Regions from separate parts of the Nonomuraea sp. NPDC047529 genome, predicted to be linked through region 2. Evidence: riboswitches for the same ligand, from Rfam matches in the RefSeq annotation. Region 2 holds a riboswitch; the other holds the start of a gene.

Region 1 (7,634 bases), on a different contig from region 2:
GCGCAGCAGGGCCCGCTCGCGGGAGTTGCGGGTCATCGAGGCCGCCCGCTCGAACTCCGCCCGCGCCTCGCCGCGCCGGCCCAGCTTGAACAGCAGGTCGCCGCGGACGCTCGGCAGCAGGTGGTAACCCTTCAGCGACGGCTCGTCCACGATCTGGTCGAGCAGGTCCAGGCCCACCGCCGGGCCGTAGGCCATCGACAGCGCCACCGCCCGGTTCAGCTCGACGACGGGGGAGCGGGCCAGCCGGGCCAGCGACTCGTACAGGCTCGCGATGCGCACCCAGTCGGTGTCGCCGGGATCGAGCGCGCGGGCGTGGCAGGCCGCGATGGCGGCCTGGAGCGTGTACGGCCCGGCCGCGCCCCCCGGCTTCTCGGCCCGCGCCAGCGCCGCCAGCCCGCGCCCGATGAGCAGCCGGTCCCACAGGGTGCGGTCCTGCTCCAGCAGCAGCACCGGCTCGCCGGACGGCCCCACCCGGGCCGCCGCCCTGGACGCCTGGATCTCCATGAGCGCGACCAGCCCGTGCACCTCGGGTTCGGCGGGCATCAGCCCCGCCAGCACCCGGCCCAGCCGCAGCGCGTCCTCGCACAGGCCGGGGCGCATCCAGTCGTCGCCCGCCGTCGCCGAGTACCCCTCGTTGAAGATCAGGTAGATGACCTCCAGCACGGACGAGAGCCGTCCCGCCAGTTCGGCGCCCTGCGGCACCTCGAACGGGACCTCCCGGTCGGCCAGGGTGCGCTTGGCCCGCACGATCCGCTGGGCGGCGGTCGGCTCGGGCACCAGGAACGCGCGGGCGATCTCGTCGGTGCTCAGGCCGCCGAGCACCCGCAGGGTCAGGGCCACCCGCGCCTCCATCGACAGCACCGGATGGCAGGCGGTGAAGACCAGCCGGAGCAGGTCGTCCTCGATCTCGTCGGGCTCGGGCGGCTCCTCGGCGCTCTCCAGCCGGTGGCCCAGCTCGGCCAGGTTGCGGGACATGCGCTCGTTCCTGCGGATCAGGTCGACGGCGCGGCGCTTGGAGACCGTCATCAGCCAGGCGCCCGGGTTGCGTGGCACGCCCGACTCCGGCCACTGCTCCAGGGCCGCGACCAGCGCGTCCTGGGCCAGCTCCTCGGCCAGGCCGACGTCGCGGACCAGCCCGGCGAGGCCGGCGATGAGCCGCGCGGCCTCGATCCGCCAGACGGCCTCGACCGCCCGGTGGGCGTCGGAGGCCGTCACCGCCTCGATCGTCCGGGGTGCCTCGGAAGCCGTCATCGGCACATGACACCAGCCGCCGCCCGGGGTCCGCAAGCCTCGGTCAGGGCTCCCACGTGCCCAGGCGCCGGCGCATGGCCCGCTCCCGCTCGACGTCCACCGGGTCGGACGAGGCCGCGTCCGGCGCGTCGGAGGCGTCGTAGACCCGCCACACGTCCAGCGCGATCCCGTCGCAGCCCTCGGGGACGGGCACGCGCAGGGCCCACTCGACGGCCTCCTCCCTGGACTTCACCTGGATCAGCCAGAACCCCGCGATCAGCTCCTTGGCCTCGGCGAACGGGCCGTCGATCACCTTCGCCCGGCCGCCGCTGTAGGCGATCTGCGCGCCCTGCGAGCTCGGGTAGAGGCCCTCGGCGGCCAGCAGCACCCCCGCCCTGGTCAGCGCCTCGTTGTAGGCGTGCATGTTGTCGACGACCTCCTGGCTGGGCACCGCCCCCGCCTCGGTCTCCGCGTTGGCCTTGCCGACGATCATGAACTTCACTCTGCCGTCCCTTCCCCCCGCGATCGCGCCGCGGAGCCGGTCTCACCCGAGCGTCGAACGGGCGCCCGCCGGATCGACACGCGGGGGCGGATCGTTCGTTGTCCAGGGCACGGTACCGGTCGTGCGACCGCGTGGCCGATGTGCCATCCTCGGCCCATGCCCCAACCCGCAGCAGCCGGCCTCCCCGCCAACCGGGCCCTCTGGGACGAGCGCGCCCGCGTCCACGGCTCCACGCCTGCCGACAGGTTCTACGACGTGGACGCCTTCCTCGCCGGTCGGCAGACCCTCTACGCGCTCGAACGCGGCCTGGCCGGCGACGTCGCCGGGAAGGACCTGCTCCACCTGCAGTGCCACTTCGGCATGGACACGCTGAGCTGGGCGCGGCTCGGAGCGCGGGTGACCGGCGTCGACTTCTCCCCGGTGGCGGTCGCGCGCGCCCGCGACCTGGCGGCCGAGGCCGGGCTGGCGGCCACGTTCGTGGAGGCCGACACGCAGCGGTTGCCCGAGTCGCTGGCCGGGGGCTTCGACCTGGCCGTGGCCACGTACGGCGTGTTGTGCTGGATCGGCGACCTGGCCGCCTGGATGCGCGGCGCGGCCATGGCGCTGCGGCCCGGCGGGCGGCTGGTGCTGGTCGACCTGCATCCGGCCTACCAGACGGTGGCCTCGCTCGACCCGCTGGTGGCCGACTGGCCCTACGGCGGCGGCCAGGCCCACCGCGAGACGGTGACCGGCACGTACGCCGACGCCGGGGTGGTGACCGAGGCCCAGGAGACCGTCCAGTACCCGTACTCGGTGGGCGAGATCGTCACGGCGGCGGCGCGCGCCGGGCTCACGGTGGCCGAGCTGGGCGAGCACGTCGCCGCCGAGCTGGACCCGCGCGGGCTGCTGACCGAGGGTGAGGACGGGCGCTACCGGCTGCCGTTCGGGGACTCGCACCTGCCGGTGCTGTACTCGCTGGTGGCGGTCCGGCCCTGAGACGCGGCGAGCGCGCGTCCCTCGTGCGGGACGCGCGCTCGAAGCCGGGGAGGTCAGCCCGCGTACTGCGGGTAGCCGTAGCCGACGACCTGCGACTTCGGCCGGACGCGCTCCTCCACCTTGCCGTTGCCGGTGTTGCCCTCGACCGTGGAGATCGTGCCGTTGCCGTTGTCCTTGACGACGAAGCCGACGTGCTGGATGGCGTCCAGGCTCTTGCTGCCGCTCCAGGAGAAGAAGACGACGGCGCCGGGCTTGGCCTCGGTGCCCCAGCGCTTGTTGGCGGCGAACCACTTGGCGTGGGCCACGGTCCAGGCGTCCCAGCCGACCTGCGGGCGGGCGCCGGTCTGCTCGCCGACCCAGGAGACGAACATCGAGCACCAGGCGGCGTTCACGTAGTCCTGGCGGCTCCCGCCGTCGCGGGCGACGGTCTCGGCGGCGCGCTGGGAGTCGGCGTACCACTTCTGGAACTTGGTGCCGCCGCCGTAGGCGTTCTCGGAGATGCCGACCTGGGCCTTGGCCACGGCCAGGACCTGTGCGGCGGTGACGTTGACCTGGGTCTCCCCGGCCCTGCCGGTCTGGGCGGCGGCCTGCGGCGCGACGGCCGAGTGGCCGGTGGAGGCGGCCGGGTCGACGCTGTCGGCGCCGGCGGCGGTGGCGTGGGCGCCGATCGCGGTGGCGATGATGGTCGCGCCGAGTGCGGCGCGGAGGTGGTTGATCTTCGGGGCACGGATGGGACGGTGCTTGGCCATCGAGGGCATTACTCCTTGCTTCCATGCCGCTTACCGGGTTAGCTGACGGGTTCGGACGTGGAAGCTGCCCTACGGCACCGAAGTGCCGATTCACCCCAAAGGACGTGGGTCCCCGGTTCCGCCCGGAGGCGGATTCAGCGGTCACAGGACGATCCTGTGAAATGTCTTGCGATGGTTGGACAAAGCCGGACAAACCGGACGTCTGCCGCGAGATGCCCCACAAGGTAATACATCGGGCAAGAAGAAGGCAAATGCCTAAAGGCGCAGCTAGGAGAGTTGCCCCCGCGCGTCGGCCAGAAGCCCCATCATGGCAAGGGATTCGTCAAGCGGCATGACGGCGCTCTCGGTCCGGCCCTCGGCCGTGGCGGCGCGCACCTCGCGCAGCTCCCCGGCGTACCCGTTGTCGGCCGGGTCGAGCACCAGCTCCTCCGTCTCCATCGACGGCCCCGACAGCAGCACCCGCTGCGGCGCCCAGAACGGCGCCAGGATGTCGGCCCGCATCGACGTGCCCACCACGCTCGCGTCGTTGGCGTGATGGGCGAGCAGGGACACGTCCACCAGCGCCCGCCGCCCGTCCGGGTAGAGCAGCACCCCGCCCGCCTCCGCGTCGACCCCGCTCGGCGCCAGCGAGCCGGTGATCCGCAGCTCACGCGGCATGCCGAGCAGGAGCTGCGCCAGCCCGAACGGGTAGATCCCCAGGTCGAGCAGGGCCCCGCCGCCCAGCTCCGGCGCCCACAGCCGATGGGCGGGGTCGTAGGGCAGCGCGAACCCGAACGAGGCCCGCACCGAGCGGATCTCCCCGAAACGCGGATCGGCCGCCACCCGCTGGATGAGCGGGTTGAACCGCATCCACATGGCCTCCATGAGGAAGACCCCGGCCGCGCGGGCCAGCGCCACCATGCGCTCGGCGTCGGCCACGCCGGCCGCCAGCGGCTTCTCGCACAGCACGGACTTGCCCGCCGCGATGGCCGCCTCGGCCACCTCCAGGTGCTGGGCGTGCGGCGTGGCCACGTAGACCGCGTCGACGGCCGGATCGGCGCACAGGGCCTCGTAGGAGCCATAGGCCGACTCCGCGCCCAGCTCGTCGGCCAGGGCCCGCGCCCTGACCAGGCTCCGCGAGCCGACGGCGGCCACCCGCATGCCGGGCTCGGCCACGATGGCCGCCCCCACGGTACGCGCGATGCCGCCGGTCGCCGCTATTCCCCAGGTGAAATCTCGCACGCCCGAGATCGTAGAGCGCTCAGGTCAGGTTGAACGAGTCGGGGTCGGGCCCGATGCGCCGCCCAGAGTTCATCGCGCCGATGGCCACCAGGTCCTCGGAGTCGAGGATGAAGTCGAACACGTCGATGTTCTCCTCGATCCGCGCCGGGGTGACCGACTTGGGGATCACCACGTTGCCGAGCTGGAGATGCCAGCGGAGCACGATCTGCGCGGGCGTCTTGCCGTACTTCTCCGACAGCACGCGCAGCGCCGGGTCGGCCAGCAGCCCCTTGCCCTGCCCGAGCGGGCTCCACGCCTCGGTCAGGATGCCGTTGGCCTCGTGGAAGGCCCGCATCTCGCGCTGCTGGAAGTACGGGTGCAGCTCGATCTGGTTGATCGAGGGCGTGATGTCGGTCTCGTCCATCAGCCGGGTCAGGGTGGCGACCGTGAAGTTGGAGACCCCGATGGCCTTGGCCCGGCCGTCACGGTAGATCTTCTCCAGCGCCCGCCAGGCCTGCACGTACTTGTCCTGCTCCGGAACCGGCCAGTGGATCAGGAAAAGATCTACGTAGTCGAGGCCCAGGCGGGCCAGGCTCTCGTCGAAGGCCTGCTCGGCCCGCCCGTGGTCGCCGTTCCACAGCTTGGTGGTGACGAACACCTTCTCCCGTGGCACCCCGGCGGCGCGCACGGCCCGGCCGACGCCCTCCTCGTTCTCGTAGGCGGCGGCGGTGTCGACATGCCGGTATCCGGCGCGCAGCGCGGTCGTCACGGCGTGCTCGGCGTCGTCGGCAGAGACCTGCCAGACGCCGAAGCCGAGCTGTGGTATCTGCACACCGTCGGTGTTGAGCATCAGCGAGTTCATACCCTCCATTGTTCACGTGTCGTTTCTTGCGGCTTAAGCAGGCCGGGTTAGCTTGTGACGGGTCGTGCAAGGCGCTCCACCGGCTGGGGGAAACAGAGTGGTCAGACAGGCGTCGGCCTGGGTGGAGTCTCCGCTCCAGATGCTGTGCGCCGTCGAGGCCCACCATGCCGGGCTGCTCGGCCCGGACACCGTGGTCGTGCCGCGCGCCGGCCTGCGCCCGCTGCGCGCCACCCGCAAGGAGCTGCGCCGCCTCGACCTGCCTCCAGGCCTGGTGCTGGACGAGCCGCGCGAGCGCATGCCGCGCCGCGTCCAGGCCGTGGGCGACGCGTTCTCCGGCAAGGTCCAGGTGCGCTGGCTGACCTCCGACCCCGGCCGCATCGTCGTCGTGGACGACGGCCTGGCCACGCTCAGGCTGCTCGAACTGCTGGCCGCCGGGCCGTACCGGCCGCTGCTGCGGGCGCGGGCGACGCCGTCGCGGGCGCGGGCCCTGCTCGGCCTGGCCGCCGCGCTGCGGCTGCGGATGAGCCGGGTCTCGGTCTTCACCGCGCTGCCCGTCCCCGAGAAGCTGGCCGACGCCGTCCGGGAGGCGGGCGTCGACCTCGTGCACCACGACTTCGCCTGGCTGCGCGCCCAGCCGCCGAGCACGCAGGGCCCCGCCGAGCGCACGGTCGTCCTCGGCACCTCCCTGGTCCGCAACGGCCTGGTGCACCGCGACCGCTACCTGCGCTGGCTGACCGACCTGGCCGGCCGCGAGCCGCTGGCCTACTACCCGCACCGCCGCGAGGACCCCGTCGACCTCGCGCTGATCAGGGAGCGTCCCGGCATCACCGTGCACGACGCGGGCGTGCCGGCCGAGCTGACGCTGCGCGGCCTTGACGCGGGGCAGCGCGTGCTCAGCCTTCCCTCGACCGCGATCACCTCGCTGCGGGTGCTGCTCGGCCCGCGCGGTGTCGAGGTCGAGCCGGTGGACGTTCCCGACGACTGGTGGACGAGCAGGGCGGCCCCCGACCTGCGATCGCATTTGACAGGAGCTTCCAGGTGAGGGTGCTGGCGGTAGCCGACTCCGACTCGTATCTGAAGTGGGCGGCCTGCCTGCTCGACGACCTGCCCCCGGGCTGCGACACGGAGCTGGTGGTGGTGCGTACCCCGATCGCGCCCTCGGCCGAGCAGATCGCGGCGGCGGTGGGCGGGCGCGCGGCGCCCCCGGTGCTCTCGGCGCGGTCCCTGCGCCGCCTGGCCGAGCGCACCAGGCCCGACGCGATCCTGGTCGGCTGCACGGGCCCGGTCGTGGACGTGCTGGTGGCCGACGTGCTGGCCGGGCTGCGGCCGGCGGGTCGGGCACGGCCGGTGTTCGTCAGCGGGCTGCCCGGCATCTCGGTCCCGGCCACGGAGAAGGCGTGGCTGTTCCGCAGCGGCTGCGACCTGTTCGTGGTCCACAGCGAGCGCGAGGTGGCCGAGTTTTCCGAGATCGCCGGGCGGCTCGGCGGAGGCGGGGCGGTCGGGCTGGCCCGGCTGCCGTTCCTGCGGCCCGGCGCGGCGGCCGGCGGCGACCGGGTGGTGTTCGCCACCCAGGCCAAGGTGCCGCGGGCGCGGGAGGAGCGCGAGCGGGTGCTGCGGGCCCTGGCCGAGCTGGCCGGACGCCGCCCCGGCCTGGAGGTCGTGGTCAAGCTGCGCGCCCTGGAGCACGAGCGCCAGACGCACAACGAACGTCACCACTACCAGCGGCTCTGGCGCGAGATGGGCGAGCCGGGCCGGCTGACGTTCGCGGCCGGGTCGATGCACGAGCAGCTCTCGCGGGCGGCCGGGTTCGTCACGGTCAGCTCGACGGCCGCGCTGGAGGCCGTCGCCATGGGCGTGCCGTCGCTGGTGCTGAGCGACTTCGGCGTCAGCGCCGAGATGATCAACCTGGTGTTCGAGGGCAGCGGCCTGCTCGGCACGCTCGACGACCTGGCCCTGGGCGACTTCCGCCCGGCCGAGCCGCGGTGGTGCGAGGCCAACTACTTCCACCCCGCCGGGCGCGACGACTGGGCGGACCTGCTGGCCGGACTGGCCGCGGAAGGGGGGCGGCCGCCCGCCCGCTCGCTGCTGGACGGCCCCGAGCACGCCGCGGCCCGCC
Region 2 (7,634 bases):
GCGCTGGCCGACGACCCCGACTCGCCCGGCAGCCTGGGACTGGCGATCAGCGAGGCGGTCGAGGTGGCCGCCGCGAACCCCGAGGCCCGGTACGCGCTCGGCTCGGTGCTCAGCCACGTCCTCATGCACCAGACGGTGATCGGCGAGGAGGCCCTGGCGCAACTGCCCGAGCTGCCCGACCTGGTCATCGGCTGCACCGGCGGCGGCTCCAACTTCGCCGGCCTCGCCTTCCCCTTCCTCAGGGAGAAGCTGGCCGGACGGATCGCCACCGAGTTCCGGGCCGTCGAGCCGGCCGCCTGCCCGTCGTTCACCCGCGGCGTCTACGCCTACGACTTCGGCGACACCGCCGGGCTGACGCCGCTGCTCAAGATGCACACCCTCGGGCACTCCTTCGTCCCCGACCCGATCCACGCCGGCGGGCTGCGCTATCACGGCATGGCGCCGCTGCTGTCCCACATGTACGAGCTGGGGTTGTTCGAGGCGGTGACCCGTACCCAGAGCGAGTGCTTCGAGGCGGGCGTGCGCTTCGCGCGGACGGAGGGCATCGTCCCGGCTCCCGAGCCCACGCACGCGCTGGCCGAGACCATCGCCGAGGCGCTGCGCTGCAAGGAGAGCGGCGAGGAGAAGGTGATCCTCACCGCGCTGTGCGGGCACGGCCACTTCGACCTGGCCGCCTACGACCGCCACCTGGCCGGCGAGCTGGAGGATCACACCCTCCCGCAGGAACGGCTCGACCGGGCGCTCACCGAGCTGCCCGGCTGAGGGAAGCACGGGTGGCCGCGGGATCCCGCGGCCACCCGTGGTCAGTTCGCGTTCGGGCGCTTCCTGTGGTTCGCCTTCTTCTTCTTGCGCCCCCTGCCCTTGCGTGCGCGTTTCGCCATGGGCTCACCTCCGGCGGTCGGGATCGTGACCTTCAAGGTCTCCCCTGCCCGTCAGTCGCACAAGCGATACGCCGCGACCTAACATTCCTCAACAAACTCGTGTCATAATTTGGTGGAATCTGTTGGAAGGGGTGGGCGTGCTCGCACAGCAGCGTCAGCAGACGATCCTGGAACGCGTACGCAGCAGCGGCGGCGTCCGGGTGGCCGACCTCGTGCGCGAGCTCGGCGTCTCGGACATGACGATACGCCGTGACCTTGAGGTGCTGGCCGAGCGCGGGCTGCTGGAGAAGGTCCACGGCGGCGCGACGGCCCTCGGCCCCGGCTCGACCGAGGAGCCCGGCTTCACCGCCAAGTCCGCCCGCCAGCAGCAGGAGAAGGAGGCCATCGCGCGGCACGCGGCCACCCTCGTCCGGCCGGGCACCGCCGTCGCGCTCTCCGCCGGCACCACCACGTGGGCGCTGGCCCACCATCTGGTCGCCGTGCCCGAGCTGACCGTGATCACCAACTCGATCCCCGTCGCCGAGGTCTTCCACCGCAACCCGCGCGCCGACCGCACGGTCGTGCTGACCGGCGGCGTGCGCACACCCTCCGACGCGCTCGTCGGCCCCGTGGCGGTGGCGGCGATCCGCCGGCTGCACGTGGACACGCTCTTCCTCGGGGTGCACGGCATGAGCCTGCGCGCCGGGTTCACCACGCCCAACCTCCTGGAGTCCGAGACCGACAGGGAACTGGTGGCCGCGGCGCACCGGCTGGTGGTCCCCGCCGACCACACCAAGTGGAACACGGTCGGCATCAGCACGATCGCCGAGCTGACCGAGGCCGACGTGGTCATCAGCGACGCGGGGCTGCCCGAGGAAGCACGCACCGAGCTGGCCGAACGGGCCGGAGAACTGATCATCGCGGAGGGCACGCCTTGAAGCGCACCATCACCCACCTGGCAGACGGCCGAGAGCTGATCTACTTCGACCGGCGCGACGACGCCGACCGGAGCGCGATCGACCGGCGTCCGCTCGACCCGCGGCCGGTGGCCTCCGAGCTGCGCTACGACCCGCTGACCGAGGAGTGGATCGCGATCGCCGGTCACCGGCAGACGCGCACGTTCCTGCCGCCGGCCGACGAGTGCCCGTTGTGCCCGTCGTCCGGGACGCGGGCGTCGGAGATCCCGGCCCATGACTATGACGTGGTGGTGTTCGAGAACCGCTTCCCCTCTTTCTCCGGAAATTTTGGGACTTATGGGGATGTCGGCGGGTTGAGTGAGGTGCGTCCGGGGGTCGGGCGGTGTGAGGTGGTGTGCTTCACCTCCGACCACACCTCCTCCTTCTCCAAGCTCTCCAACGCCCAGGTCAGGCTGGTCATGGAGGCGTGGGCCGACCGCACGGCCGAGCTGTCCGGCATGGAGGGCGTCGAGCAGGTGTTCTGCTTCGAGAACAGGGGCGAGGAGATCGGCATCACGCTCCCGCATCCGCACGGGCAGATCTACGCCTACCCCTACGTGACCCCGCGCACCAAGCTCCAGCTCGGGGCGGCCTCGCGGTACACGGGCGGCAACCTGTTCGCCGACGTGCTGGCCGCCGAACGGGCCGCCGGCACGCGGGTGGTCGCCTCCAACAAGCTGTGGACGGCGTTCGTCCCGGCCGCCGCGCGCTGGCCGTTCGAGGTGCACGTGTATCCGCACCGGCAGGTGCCCGACCTGGCGGCGCTGTCGGAGGAGGAGCGGGCCGCGTTCGCGCCGCTGTACACCTCGGTGCTGCGGGCGCTGGACGCGCTGTTCGGGGTGGCGATGCCGTACATCTCGGCCTGGCACCAGGCGCCGGTGCGGTACGGCCGCGAGCTGGCCTACCTGCACCTGGAGCTGTTCAGCATCAGGCGGGCGCCCGGCAAGCTGAAGTACCTGGCGGGCTCGGAGTCGGCCATGGGCGCCTTCGTCAACGACGTGCTGCCGGAGGATGCGGCACGCATGCTGCGATCACGAATTGATCACTAATTGATTTCTCCTTAAAGTCGCATGACTCGTGATCTACCACTAATATCCCGTTTAGACATCGACCAAAACGGTCGTTGTACGCCTAATCCCGGGCGCGTTGCCCGGGAGCCGGGGACCCATCGCATCCGGGGTGAATCCGCGCAAGTGGTAGGGACTGCTCCCGTGCCCGAACCCGTCAGCTAACCCGGCCGGCAGAGGGAGAGGAACACCCACGTGGCGGCTTCGACCCCCGCGAGTCTTGCCATCGGCCTCATCACCGCCACCGCGCTGCTCATCCATCCGGCCGCCGCCTCGGCCGCGCCCAAGCCGTCCGAGGCCGAGCTGCGGGCCCAGCTCAAGCAGCTCAACAGCAAGGTGGACAAGCTCATCGAGACGTACAACCTCAAGCGGGTCGAGCTGGCCAAGGCCCAGCAGGCCGCCACGGCGGCACAGCAGCGGCTCACCGCCGCCGAGCAGGCGGTGGCCACGGCCGAGCAGCGGGTCGCCGAGATCGCCCGGATGCGCTACCAGAACCGCGACGCCTCCCTGCCCGGCTTCATGCTGACCCCGGACGGCAACAACGTGGCCATGCTCGAACAGCTCACCGCCGAGCAGCAGGCCGTCGTCAACAGCGTGGCCAAGGCCCGCGACGACCAGAAGAAGGCCGCCGCTGCCGCCACCGCGCTCGCGGCCGAGCTCAAGGCGGGCACGGCGGAGGTGGCCGAGCAGCGCGACGACGCCCAGGACGTCATCGACGACATCAAGAAGAAGCTCCAGGACCTCGTGCCGTTCGGGCCGGGCAAGAAGTCCGACGGCAGCTGGGCGCCCGAGCTGCCGTCCGGCTCGGACAACATCACGCCGCGCACCCGGCTGATGCGCGCGCAGGTGCAGAAGAGCTTCTCGCTGCCGTACGAGGTGGGCTGCTTCCGGTCCGGCTCCAGCGGCGAGCACCCGCTCGGCCGGGCCTGCGACTTCATGATGAGCACGGGCGGCACCATGCCGAGCGCCGTCAACAACGCCCTGGGCGACCGCCTGGCCGCCTGGGCGCTGCAGAACAAGGCCAAGCTCGGCGTCAAGTACGTGATCTGGAAGCAGCGCATCAACCAGGGCTCGGGCTGGCGCGCGATGTCCGACCGCGGCAGCATCACCGAGAACCACTACGACCACGTGCACATCTCGATGAACTAGCCGACGTCCTGTGCACGTGACCACCTGACAGCCTTGCCGGCCCGGGCTGTCGGTGGTTCAGCCCCGGAACTTGTCCGTCGCGGCGGTCAGCAGGTCGATCATCTCCAGCCCGCCGTGTCCCTCCCCCACCACGTGCAGCTCGCTCCCGGGCCACGCCTTGTGCAGCTCCCAGGCCGTCACCAAGGGCCCGCTGACGTCGTACTTCCCGTGGATGAGCACCCCGGGCACCCCCGCCAGCCGCGTAACCCCGCGAACGAGATCGCTCTCCCCGAGAAAACACCCGTTCCCCCAGTAGTGCGTCACCAGCCGGGCGAACGTCATCCGGAACACCGGGTCCTGATATCTCCGGCTCGGCTGGAACTCCGGGTCGAGGCTCACATGCGTGTCCTCCCACGCACACCACTCGATCGCCGCCCGCTCCCGCCGCTCGGGGTCGGCCAGCGCCTTCGCGTAGCCCGCCGCCAGGTTCCCGCCCCGGTCCTCCTCCGGCAGGAAGTCGCGGAACCGCTCCCACTCCCGGGGGAAGATCCGCCCGACGTCCCGGGTGATCCACTCGATCTCCCAGGGCCGCCCGGCGGTGACCGCGAACAGGATCACCTCGCTCACCCGCTCCGGATACCGCTCGGCGTAGGCCAGCGACAGCGTCGACCCCCAGGACGCCCCCACGAGCTGCCACCGCTCGATGCCGAGATGCTCCCGCAGCCGCTCCATGTCGGCGACGAGGTGCGCCGTGGTGTTGACCGACAGATCGGTTTCCGGCTCCCCGGCATCAGGCGTGCTCTTCCCGCAACCACGCTGATGAAAGACGACGATCCGGTACGCCTCGGGATCGTGGTACCGCCGCCACCCCGGGGACGCGCCCCCGCCCGGCCCGCCGTGCACGATCACCGCCGGCTTGCCATGCGGATTCCCGCTGACCTCCCAGTAGACGAGGTTGCCGTCACCCACGTCCAACATGCCCTGCTCGTAGGGCTCAATCGAGGAATACATAAGCGCTAATATATCTACATGACCCAGAGTCTCGGCACCCTGATGCGCACCTTCCACGAGCGCACCGACGGCGCGATCGCCCGGCTGTACGCCGACCTCGGGCTCCCCGACTACCGCCCCCGCTACTCCCCCGTCGTCCGCGCCCTGGTCGAGACCGGCCCCATGACCATCCGCGACCTGGCCGCCGCCATCGGCGTCACCCACTCCGCCGCCAGCCAGACCGTCACCCAGATGCGCCGCGCCGGCTACCTCGACCTCCGCCCCGGCCCCGACGACGCCCGCCAGCGCATCGTGCACCTCACCGGACGATGCCGCGACGCGCTCCCTCTCATCGAGGCCGAATGGCAGGCCACCGCCCTCGCCATCGCCACCCTGGACGCCGAGCTCCCCGTCCCGCTGGCCGACGTCCTCGCCTCCGCCCTCCAGGCCCTCGACGCCCACCCCTTCCGCGACCGCCTTTTCGCGACCGCGCCGCTGGCCGCGTACGGCGATCGGCGCGGTCCCGGGGGCAGGGACTGACCCTGCTCTCTCACGCCAGGTCGAGCACCGCCTTGCCGTGCACGCGGCGTTCGAGGAGGGCGGTCACGGCCTCGGTGGCATCGTCCCAGCCGCCGCGCCAGGTGATCTCAGGGCTCAGCGTGCCGCCCGCGACCTGTCCGGCCAGCCAGGTCAGGTCGCGGCGCAGGCCCTGGCAGTAGAGCAGGTGAAACGTCACGAGCGAACGGTCGTGACGGTCGGCTCCGCCGAACAGGGCTCCGAACGGGAAGCTCTCCCCCTCGCCGGTGGAGTGGCCGACGGCGACCAGCGTGCCGCCCTCGGTGAGCTGGTCGAACGCCTCGACCAGCGGGGCGCCGCCGAGCAGGTCCAGGACGCCGTCGAGCCGTCCGCCGCTCTCCGCGGGGCTCGCGACGACCTCGTCCGCACCGAGCGCGCGCAGGGCGTCGCCGTGCCGGGCCGGGTCGCCGGTGGCGGCGATCACGTACGCGCCGCCGAGCCGGGCGAGCTGCACGGCGTACCGTCCGACGCCGCCCGTCGCGCCGGTGACCAGGACGCGCCGCCCCAGGATCGGCCCGAGACGGTCGAGCGCGCGCAGCGCCGTGGCGCCGGCGACCGGGATCGTGCTGATCGCGCCGGGGTCCGCGTCCTGCGGCGCCACCCCGATCCAGTCGGTCGACACGGCCCGCAGCTCGGCCCAGCCACCACTCTCGCCCACCGTGACCACGGGCGTGCCCGCGGCTGGCCCCGAGCCGTCGGCCGCGGCCTGGACGACGACCCCCGCGGTGTCCCAGCCCAGCACCGTGCCCTCGGGCGCCTCCTGGAGGCCGTGCCTGACCTCGCCGTAGTTGAGCGACGTGGCGGTGACCCGGACCAGCGCCTGGCCGGGCGCGGGCACCGGCTCGGGGGCCTCCCCCACCCGCAGGCCCCCGGGGACGGAACGGTCGACGATCAAAGCGCGCATGATGATGCCTTCCAAAGTGCCACTGAGTGGCATAAGCCTATAGGGGGCATATGCGCTCCGGCTACACTAGGGGACGATGACCGCCGATCTGCTGCCGCTCCGGGAGCGCAAGAAGCTCAAGACCAGGGCCGCCCTGGTGGACACCGCGCTCGCGCTGTTCACCGAGCGCGGCTTCGACCAAGTGACCCTCGACGAGCTGTGCGCGGAGGTCGAGATCTCCAAGCGCACGTTCTTCCGGAACTTCGCCAGCAAGGAGGAGGTCGCCTCGGCCCCGCTGGAGGCCCTGTGGACCGCGCTGCTCGGCGACGTCGAGCACGCGCCGCTCGGCGGCCGTCCCGTGCTGGAGGTGTTGCAGGAGGCGATGCTCGCGGCGGTGCGCCGGATGTCGGCGGAGGGGCCGGAATGGGTGGCCCGCGTGCGGCTCAGCCAGGAGCTGTCGCAGCGTACGCCGTCCATCGCCGCGCACGGGCTGCAGTTCTGCGACCGCACCAGCGCGGCCTTCGAGACGACCCTGCGTACGCGGCTCGGCCTCGGCGACCGCGACCAGCGGCCCAGGCTGGCACTCGACCTGCTGGTGGCGGCCTTCCACGCCGCCCTGCGCGGCTGGACCACCGGCTCGCCCGAGCCCACGCTGGACGGCCTGCTCGCCGAGCTGCGTTCCGTGTTCGCGGCCGTGCCCGAGGCGGTGACGTTCACCGGCGACGGGCCCGGCCGCCGGGTCAGCCGAGCGTGAGCGGGTTGACCAGGTCGGCGTAGACCAGCAGACCGGCCATGATGATCAGCACGAACGCCATCGCGTACGTGAGCGGCAGCACCTTGGCGATGTCGACGTGGCGCGGCTCGGGACGGCGCATGACCCTGGCGTAGCCGCGCTTGATCCCCTCCCACAGGCCGCCCGCGATGTGACCGCCGTCGAGGGGCAGCAGCGGGATCAGGTTGAACAGGCCGATCGCCAGGTTGAACCCGGCCAGCAGGCTGACGAAGGTGAACAGCTTGTTCGTGACGGAGGTGTCGGAGGCCAGGATCTCGCCGCCGAGCCGGCCCGCGCCCACGACGCCCACCGGGCCCTCGGGGTCGCGCTTCTCGCCGGAGAAGGCGGCGTTCCAGACGCCGACCATCTTCTCCGGCAGGTTGACCATCGAGCCCACGACGC

What was found. A riboswitch is a leader RNA that binds a small molecule or an ion and turns the genes downstream of it on or off. The one in region 2 is predicted to bind cyclic di-AMP.
Region 1: another riboswitch for cyclic di-AMP. It lies ahead of ABZ815_RS09630 (CHAP domain-containing protein); the one in region 2 lies ahead of ABZ815_RS33880 (hypothetical protein).

Annotation. Positions count from the first base shown of each region.
Region 1 is NZ_JBEYTJ010000004.1:228,611-236,244, forward strand. It holds gene ABZ815_RS09615 (RNA polymerase sigma factor) at 1-1,251, opposite strand, end outside; gene ABZ815_RS09620 (YciI family protein) at 1,295-1,723, opposite strand; gene ABZ815_RS09625 (class I SAM-dependent methyltransferase) at 1,889-2,707, shown strand; gene ABZ815_RS09630 (CHAP domain-containing protein) at 2,761-3,456, opposite strand; cyclic di-AMP (ydaO/yuaA leader) riboswitch at 3,469-3,606, opposite strand; gene ABZ815_RS09635 (Gfo/Idh/MocA family oxidoreductase) at 3,724-4,677, opposite strand; gene ABZ815_RS09640 (aldo/keto reductase) at 4,697-5,518, opposite strand; gene ABZ815_RS09645 (hypothetical protein) at 5,616-6,560, shown strand; gene ABZ815_RS09650 (DUF6716 putative glycosyltransferase) at 6,557-7,634, shown strand, end outside.
Region 2 is NZ_JBEYTJ010000026.1:140,732-148,365, reverse strand. It holds gene ABZ815_RS33895 (TrpB-like pyridoxal phosphate-dependent enzyme) at 1-762, shown strand, start outside; gene ABZ815_RS33890 (DeoR/GlpR family DNA-binding transcription regulator) at 1,019-1,798, shown strand; gene galT (galactose-1-phosphate uridylyltransferase) at 1,795-2,865, shown strand; cyclic di-AMP (ydaO/yuaA leader) riboswitch at 2,935-3,073, shown strand; gene ABZ815_RS33880 (hypothetical protein) at 3,079-4,032, shown strand; gene pip (prolyl aminopeptidase) at 4,090-5,022, opposite strand; gene ABZ815_RS33870 (MarR family transcriptional regulator) at 5,041-5,541, shown strand; gene ABZ815_RS33865 (zinc-binding dehydrogenase) at 5,552-6,481, opposite strand; gene ABZ815_RS33860 (TetR family transcriptional regulator) at 6,558-7,214, shown strand; gene ABZ815_RS33855 (M50 family metallopeptidase) at 7,201-7,634, opposite strand, start outside.